DNA from 4 places in the Photorhabdus sp. RM323S genome. Region 4 is predicted to be linked to each of the others. Evidence: predicted binding sites of a transcription regulator. Region 4 holds the regulator's gene; each other region holds the start of a gene.

What was found. Region 4 encodes Fur, which represses iron uptake genes when iron is present. Its sites were predicted from a motif close to ATAATAATGAGAACNACTATCAA; they were not measured.
Region 1: sufA (Fe-S cluster assembly scaffold SufA) is a predicted target of Fur. The motif match lies at 865-887, and genes of this name have one in related genera.
Region 2: exbB (tonB-system energizer ExbB) is a predicted target of Fur. The motif match lies at 1,248-1,270, and genes of this name have one in related genera.
Region 3: feoA (ferrous iron transporter A) is a predicted target of Fur. The motif match lies at 1,064-1,086, and genes of this name have one in related genera.

Annotation. Positions count from the first base shown of each region.
Region 1 covers NZ_JBHFKZ010000046.1:31,164-33,372, forward strand. Annotated here, with positions in the region: gene ACGF7G_RS16765 (Hok/Gef family protein) at 1-136, shown strand, start outside; gene ACGF7G_RS16770 (Hok/Gef family protein) at 398-547, opposite strand; gene sufA (Fe-S cluster assembly scaffold SufA) at 955-1,323, shown strand; gene sufB (Fe-S cluster assembly protein SufB) at 1,336-2,209, shown strand, end outside.
Region 2 covers NZ_JBHFKZ010000005.1:116,973-119,181, reverse strand. Annotated here, with positions in the region: gene exbD (TonB system transport protein ExbD) at 1-125, opposite strand, end outside; gene exbB (tonB-system energizer ExbB) at 129-1,097, opposite strand; gene metC (cystathionine beta-lyase) at 1,451-2,209, shown strand, end outside.
Region 3 covers NZ_JBHFKZ010000007.1:46,111-48,319, forward strand. Annotated here, with positions in the region: gene feoB (Fe(2+) transporter permease subunit FeoB) at 1-681, opposite strand, end outside; gene feoA (ferrous iron transporter A) at 729-962, opposite strand; gene ACGF7G_RS05350 (Tex family protein) at 1,232-2,209, opposite strand, start outside.
Region 4 covers NZ_JBHFKZ010000045.1:2,250-4,458, reverse strand. Annotated here, with positions in the region: gene fldA (flavodoxin FldA) at 1-245, shown strand, start outside; gene fur (ferric iron uptake transcriptional regulator) at 614-1,060, shown strand; partial or broken gene ACGF7G_RS16560 (transposase) at 1,124-1,232, shown strand; gene ACGF7G_RS16555 (hypothetical protein) at 1,565-1,774, opposite strand.

The sequences.
Region 1 (2,209 bases), on a different contig from region 4:
GATATTTATCGCTATTATCGTTATCTGTATTGCCGCTTTAGCGGCTGTGCTGGTCACGAGGAAGGATCTCTGTGAGGTTCGCATCCGAAGCGGCCAAACGGAGGTTGCTGTTTTCATGGATTACGAACCCAGGTAAGAGCAACGGCGGGGAGCAATCCCCGCCATCGCTTGTTGTTGAACATGGCTCTCAAGCGCCCGATCACCAACTATTAATGGCTATCCCGTCATTTGATTCATATTTTTATAATATCATTGTGATGTGATTTGTTTATATACCTGATGAATTTAAATGTTGAATAGAATGGATATGGTGAATTATATTAAAGGGATTAATATAGGAATAGATAAAAGCTTCCTTTTATTCAAAACTATAAACACCGGCATATATCAATTAATGCTAAAACTCCAGTGGTTTTAATGTGTATTTAATTACACTTAAATATAAAGGGTGTCTGAGAGCCAAGTGGGCCCTTGTTATCCATGTGAATAAGAGTAACGTCACACAAATAACGATCAAACTCAATATTACGATTTTTTGCGGCTTCATAACCTTTTCCCCTTGCTTTTTATAATTAATTGAATTGATTAAATGGGAACTCTATTTGTATATATTACAATCATAATGGCAACGTCTATACTGCATCTCCGGTATATCTGAAAGCTCACATCAATAGTATTTATGATGAACCTTTTGTGCTTTTATTTTGTATCAAAAAGTACAAAGCAGCACAATTAATCAAACTAATAATGTATATATAAAACAAAGAATTAAAAATATATTTTCATACGTGATGAACATAAGTCGTTGTGTTTGGGTGAAATTTAATCTATTTAAGGTATATCCTCTTAAAACAAATGGTTGAAGTGATAAGGGTTATCATTACCATTATACGGTAAGGAGAATACTCCTATAACAGCGGCAAAAAATTGCTAAAGAAAAATATGAGGTCAACTATGACAAATAGTGTTGAAACCTTCTCTCTGAATGAAACCGCCTGGCAAGGGATCACCATCACAGGGAGAGCCGCAGCACAGATCTTGAAATTGATGCAGCAGAACCCACAAAGTAAAGGGTTATATCTGGGGGTTAAGCAGTCAGGATGTGCCGGCTTTGGCTACGTGTTTGAAATGGTTAACGATCCTGCGCCTGATGATTTATTGTATGAAAATGAAGGGGCATGTCTGTATGTTCCCCTGAAAGCCATGCCATTTATCGATGGAACTGAAGTTGATTTTGTTCGTGAAGGTTTAAATCAGATATTTAAATTCAATAATCCAAAAGCTCAACATGCCTGCGGGTGTGGTGAAAGCTTTGGTATATAAGCGTACCAATATATGTCTCAGAGCAATGTAGAAATCAGCGATGATGTGCAGACTTGGCTCAGCGATCATCGTTATAAAGAGGGTTTTTTCACTCAGGTAGCGACTGATGAGTTGGCTAAGGGGTTGAGTGAAGATGTTGTGCGGGCAATTTCCGCAAAACGTAATGAACCTGAATGGATGCTGGCGTTTCGGCTGGAGGCTTATCGCCATTGGTTGGGAATGGAAGAGCCGCACTGGTTGAAGGCGAATTATCCTCATCTTGATTACCAGAACTATAGCTATTATTCAGCACCTTCATGCGGAGCCTGTGATGATAGTTGCAACTCGCAATCCGGTGCTATGCAGGCAACGGGTACAGAGCAAACGAATAATTATTTGACGGCAGAGATTGAAGAAGCATTTGATAAGTTGGGTGTTCCTGTGCGGGAAGGTGAAGCTGTCGCGGTAGATGCTATTTTTGATTCAGTTTCTGTTTCAACAACCTATCGGGATAAATTAGCGAAAGAAGGCATTATTTTTTGCTCATTCAGCGAGGCAATACAGGAATACCCTGAGTTAGTCCGTCAATATCTCGGCAGTGTGGTTGCAAGTTACGATAACTTCTTTGCCGCGTTGAATGCCGCCGTCGCTTCTGATGGTACTTTTGTTTATGTGCCAAAAGGGGTTCGGTGCCCGATGGAACTCTCCACCTATTTTCGTATCAACGCAGCGAAAACCGGTCAATTTGAGCGCACCATTTTGATTGCTGATGAGGGCAGTTATGTCAGCTACATAGAGGGATGCTCTGCCCCTGTACGTGATAGCTATCAACTGCACGCCGCTGTTGTGGAAGTGATTATCCATAAAGATGCTGAGGTAAAATACTCCACGGTACAGAACTGGTTTT
Region 2 (2,209 bases), on a different contig from region 4:
GTTGCCAGTGGTGCCGCTACCATGAAGATAATCAGCAGCACTAACATCACGTCAATAAATGGTGTGACGTTGATTTCGTGCAATTCGCCGCTATCGTCCAAATCTTCATTAAGACGCATTGCCATAAATCACCTTGTCTTGCTATTTGCCAAATCCAGATCACGGCCAAGCAGTAATAATGCCTGTGCCGCCATATCACCAACCTGACCACGGTAAGATGCGATCATACGGGCAAAGATGTTGTAAATCACAACGGCCGGAATCGCCGCTACCAAGCCAAGCGCTGTCGCTAACAATGCTTCCGCAATACCCGGCGCCACAACAGCGAGGTTAGTTGTCTGTGAATGTGCGATACCGATAAAGCTGTTCATGATCCCCCACACCGTACCAAACAGACCAACGAAAGGAGAAATCGCACCAATCGTAGCCAAATAGCCGTTACCACGCCCCATATGACGGCTGATAGCCGCAACTGAGCGTTCCAGACGGAAAGAAACACGTTCTTTTGTGCTATTCAGATCAATACTCTCAGAAGATAACTGGCGTTCTGCCTGTGCTTCACTCAGCAGTAAACGGCTGATACTGAGTTTGCTGAAACCTTCTGCAATTTCCGCAGCCTGATCAAGGCTCTTAACTTCCGCCAAAGCCAGTTGCTCTTTACGTAAACGACGACCAGCAACCCACAATTCAACACCTTTTGAAAAGAACAACGCCCAGGTAATAACAGAAGCAATCACCAAGCCAATCATCACGGTCTTAACAACAACGTCAGCGTTCTTATACATGCCCCAGATAGACAAATCGGTAGCAAAACCACTGGAAGGATTGGTTTCATCGGCTGAAACGTTAGGGGCCGCAATATCAGTGGCAACCGGAGTCACTTGGGTAGCGTCTGTTGCGGGTGCAGTTTGTGGCGCAACCTGATTTGCCGGTGGTGCCGTTGTACCCGAAGTGGTTGAGGTAGCCGCAGCAGGTGCTGCAATCTGTGCGGTTTTGGTCGTGGTGCTGTTATCTGTTGCAGATGCGGGTGTTGTATCAGCCAACGCTGAACCTGCCAGCCCGAACGCCAAGATAATTGAAGCAGTCAAATTACGCATCAGTTGGCCTTTACTCCCTTTCTTATAAACCTTGTTATTTAGCAGTGAATTACCTTTCGTCATCTCACTAACCTTATTTACGCTGAGTCTTAACTCATCTTCACCAAATTGAATGAAAATGAAGGCTGATGATATCAAACATTAAGTGATTTGATAGTAATTATCATTATTGTTTAATAAAAAAGTGTCACCCTTTCACAAAATCAAGTCAAAGAAACCTCACACACCGGTAATCAGATGAATTTTCGTCAAGTTGGCTTAATCCTTTTGTACAAAAAGGACTAAATCTTTTAACGTGTTAACTCTCTTTTTTTACACCATTTCAAATTTTGAAATTAAGATGGCAATGGATCATGACAGAAAAAAAACTGGAAACTTCACTGGTCAATGCGGGCAGAAACCGTAAATTTACGCAAGGTGCCGTCAATCCGATTATTCAGCGAACATCATCTGTGATTTTCGATTCTGTCGCATCCAAAAGACAGGCGACACACAACCGCGCCAATGGCGAACTGTTTTATGGCCGGCGTGGCACGCAGACCCATTTCTCTTTTCAGGAAGCCATGGCTGAACTGGAAGGGGGCGCAGGCTGTACGCTGTATCCTTCTGGTGCCGCCGCGATCAGCAACGCCATTCTCTCTTTTGCCGCCGCCGGCGATCATATTCTGTTGACTGGTTCAGCTTACGACCCGACACAAGGCTTTTGTGACAAGATATTGTCACGAATGAATATAACTACCGATTATTTCGATCCGATGATTGGTGAGGAGATTGCTGAACTGATTAAGCCCAATACCAAAGTGGTGTTTCTTGAATCTCCAGGCTCAATAACCATGGAAGTACAGGATATTCCGGCGATTGTCCGCGCGGTACGGCAAGTCAATCCAGATATTGTCATCATGATCGATAATACCTGGGCGGCGGGTGTGCTGTTTAAAGCACTGGAGTTCGGCATTGATATTTCAATTCAATCCGGTACCAAATATATTATTGGTCACTCGGATGCTATGTTAGGTATTGCTGTCGCTAACGAGCGTTGTTGGGTGCAGTTGCGAGAAAATTCCTATTTGATGGGACAGATAGCCGATGCTGATACTGTTTATATGGCAAAT
Region 3 (2,209 bases), on a different contig from region 4:
AGCCAGCATTGAGGCCGCAAGGCCGGAGCGTTCCAGGCTGTAAATGTCCCCTTCAAGTACCTGAAGGGCTAACCAACGGCGTTGTTGAGTATTAAAATCGTTTGAGATTACACCAGAGAGTTGCTCAACTTCTTGTAACAAGCTGTCTGGGTAGCAAATCAATGATTGCGCCGAATTTTGTTTATGGCGGTCAATTGCTTGTTTCAGCTCATTGCGTCCGGTTGCGCGGGTTGAAATCATTGGAATGACCGGACAACCGAGTTGCTTCTCCAATTCAGCAATATTGATTTGAATATGCTGGCTTTTAGCGATATCCAACATATTCAGCGCAACAATGCATGGAATGCCTAATTCCAACAGTTGTAATGTCAGATAGAGATTTCGCTCAAGGTTAGAAGCGTCTACGACGTTAATCAGCATGTCAGCATCACCGCTCAGGATGTAGTGGCAGGCTATCTGCTCATCGAGTGATGTTTGTTCAGAAATTGTGGTTAGAGAGTAGGTTCCCGGCAGGTCAACCAGCTCAATTTTATGGTCCTCTGTGGTAAAACGGCCAACTTTGCGTTCTACCGTGACGCCTGCCCAGTTGCCTACACGTTGACGGGCACCGGTAAGTTGGTTAAATAACGTCGTTTTGCCGGCATTGGGATTGCCGATTAAGCCAATGGTCAGTGCTTTCATATTTTTGATGCCAAATTAGGAGTAACAGTTTTATTGCTTGCAATGGATTATGCGTTGCATTGGGCGTCGTCTAATGTGAGAAATTCCAGATCTTTTTTTCTCAGAATCAGGTTAACTCTGCGGGTCTCAATTTGTATCGGATCACCTAAAGGTGCTAAACGGACAACATGAAAAGAGGAACCGGGCAACATGCCTAATGACAGCAATTTCTGTCGGTAAGCTGGGCTGATCTTGGGAGAAAAGCCAATGATCTTGTAACTATGGTCTGGAAGAAATTGCATATAACCTTCCGGGATGTGTGATAAGTAAAAGAATCTTGAGAACTAAAGTCGTACTTATATTAGATAAAGTACGATTTTCATCCTATGCATGTTAATTGCAAATAAGAATAATAACCAACATTAATTTCAATATTAATCGCATTTTCAATCATTGGATGTTCAGTAAGTCACTCAAGTTGACAAGGATAAGTGGATTTGGATTTTGCCTGATGGCAGAGATGAGATATGCACTGCTAAAGCAGTGCATATTGTTTGCAATTATAAGATTATCAACGTTTTTTTCCGAATGCGGCGGCCAGTGCGTCACTCATGGCACTGTTTCCGGCTGGCGTTGAAGCGCGCGGAGTAGTACGGTTTTTGTCATTGCGTTCAGGGCGGCGGTCAGTTTGAGTATTACTACTGCGACGTGAGTGGGTTTCTCCCGGTTGTTCATCGAGCCGCATGGTTAGCGCGATACGCTTACGGTTCAGATCAACTTCCAGCACTTTGACTTTGACGATATCGCCTGCTTTTACCACGGTGTGAGGATCTTCTACAAAGCGATCGGACAGCGAAGAGATGTGCACTAGTCCATCTTGATGAACACCGATGTCGACAAATGCGCCAAAGTTAGTCACGTTAGTGACAGCACCTTCCAGCACCATTCCTGGTCGCAGATCATTCATCGTTTCCACACCGTCAGCGAACGTTGCGGTTTTAAACTCTGGACGTGGATCGCGGCCTGGTTTCTCCAGCTCTTTCAAAATATCGGTAACGGTTGGAACACCAAATTGTTCTGTGGTGAAATCCTGAGGCTTCAATCCTCGCAATGAGGAAGGATTGCCCATCAATTCCTGGAGTTTTTGTTCAGTGGCTGCCAGAATTTTCTCAACCACCGGGTAGGCTTCCGGGTGAACAGTCGAGGCATCCAGCGGGTTATCACCGTGATTGATACGCAGGAAGCCAGCGCACTGTTCAAACGCTTTTGGCCCAAGACGGCTGACTTTCAGTAATTGTGCGCGGTTATTGAAGCGGCCATTCTCATCGCGCCAGTTTATGATGTTCTGGGCAATCATACGGGTCAGCCCGGCAACTCGGGTTAATAGAAGAACAGATGCGGTATTCAGATCTACGCCGACGGCGTTTACACAATCCTCAACTACCGCGTCCAGTTTTTTGGCAAGCTGAGTCTGGCTGACATCATGTTGATATTGACCTACGCCGATAGATTTCGGATCGATTTTCACTAATTCAGCCAGTGGGTCTTG
Region 4 (2,209 bases):
AATATTTCTGTGATGCGATGGGAACTATCCGTGACATTATTGAACCCCGTGGAGCAATTATTGTTGGTCACTGGCCAACAGCGGGTTATCACTTTGAAGAATCAAAAGGTCTGGCTGATGATAACCATTTCATCGGGCTGGCTATTGATGAAGATCGCCAACCAGAATTAACCGAAGAACGGGTTAATTCCTGGACTAAACAGATCTACGAAGAGATGAGTTTGGCGGAAATTATTGCCGGATAGGAATTTACCTCAATAGACGTATATTGGTGCAGGCCATTTCTTACCAATAGTGAATACGCGGTAGGTGAAGAGCCATTCGCTCTGCTCACCCAATGGGGTCGCGTTCAAAAGCTATCGCTTTTGTCAACACACTGCTCATATCCGCTCTTTTATTATGAAGAATGGCAAAAAAATAACCTAAACATTATAAATAGTAAGGTTATTCCTGCGTTTTACAAATGATTATTCTGGCAAAATGTGTAATGATAGTTAAGGTTAACGTGGTTTTCATTTTCACTAGCCATGCCTATAATCATAATCTGATAACTAACTGGTACTTTTTGAAGTATCGCTAAGTTCACTTTACTGAGTAACAGGACTGAATCCGCATGACCGACAACAATAAGGCATTAAAAGATGCTGGGCTTAAAGTTACACTTCCTCGACTGAAAATACTGGAAGTGTTACAGGATCCTGAATACCACCACGTCAGTGCGGAAGATCTCTACAAAAAACTGATTGATAACGGTGAAGAGATTGGCCTCGCTACTGTCTACCGCGTGTTGAATCAGTTTGATGACGCCGGCATTGTTACCCGTCATAATTTTGAAGGTGGCAAATCGGTTTTTGAACTCACTCAACAGCACCACCACGACCATTTAATCTGTCTGGACTGCGGTAAAGTCATTGAATTCAGAGATAAACAGATCGAAAAACGCCAGAAGAATATCGCTGAACGTTATGGGATCAAACTCTCAAACCACAGTCTTTATTTATATGGTCATTGCTCCGCAGGTAATTGTCGCGAAAACAGTAGTGCACATGACGAGAAGTAATTCATTCCTGAGCCAATAATTTTTTATCTATAGAAAGGAACCCATCAGGGTTCCTTCAGATTGATGATGTTGCTGGGCTATTTATTTGGGGGTGCCCAGTAAACACCGTCTGGTACAGGAAATCCAGGTCAATGTTGCTTACCGCTGGCTCCTGTACCTTGGGCTGACCGAGGATGATGCGTGCGGCAGTAAGCTATTTGCGTAGCAAGCCTGCTGGCTAATTCGACAAGACCATAACCTGCTTTTTCTTCGAGGGATATCGGTCGTATTGTCGTAGTTTTGAGACTACGGGATAACTAAATGACAAGTTTAAAGCTACAACAAGATCCTTCCAATTAAATATACTTTCGGTAGCTTGAAGGACAGCTAGGCACTGAAAATATGTCCTCTAATCTTGCTTGAACAGAACCGATATAGAGTAAAGTCATATTTGGTATTCTGGCGTGATCAGGTGCCACGCCATGACTGACAAAAATACACCCTAAATCTAAACGCGCCAAGTGTTCAAGTGCTCTGAACGAGCTGTGGCCTTTCATGACCCCATAAAGCAGGAGTCCCATCATTGAACAGTGCCCTGCCTGTTGAAGCATAATGGCGTTCGAAAGGTACCCAGTTTCGTTCATCCAGAACCTCCAATACAGGTAAATGCTGCGCTTTGACAAACTGACGTTTGGTGTGAGCAGGCGATCCCAGCTTTCGAGTGAATAAGGTCATAAAAGATCTGCGTTTATAAGGAAGAACGCAGATCTTAATGGATATAAAACACAATTATCATGACAAGAAAATTATTTTGCATTGCCTTGCAATCCAGAATAAATCTTAATAGAAATTAAGAGCGCATATCTCGCCCCCCAAAAAGACAGAATGCAAAGAACTATATCAGGGATATTATTCTCACCATGATGCAAAACATTAATTGATGATAAGTTAATCAATACTAGAGCAATACAAAGACTAATAATATTCAATATGGCCGATTTCATATTTTTACTCCATATAATAATCATTTAGTTATATCCTGATGCATTGTATTGATATATATTGGATTAAAGTCGTCTTATATGTTATTAATGATGCTTTGTTCCAATAACTTATAAATAAAGGAAAAAAATAGTAAAAATGAGGAGCACATAAAATGAGTGAGAAATA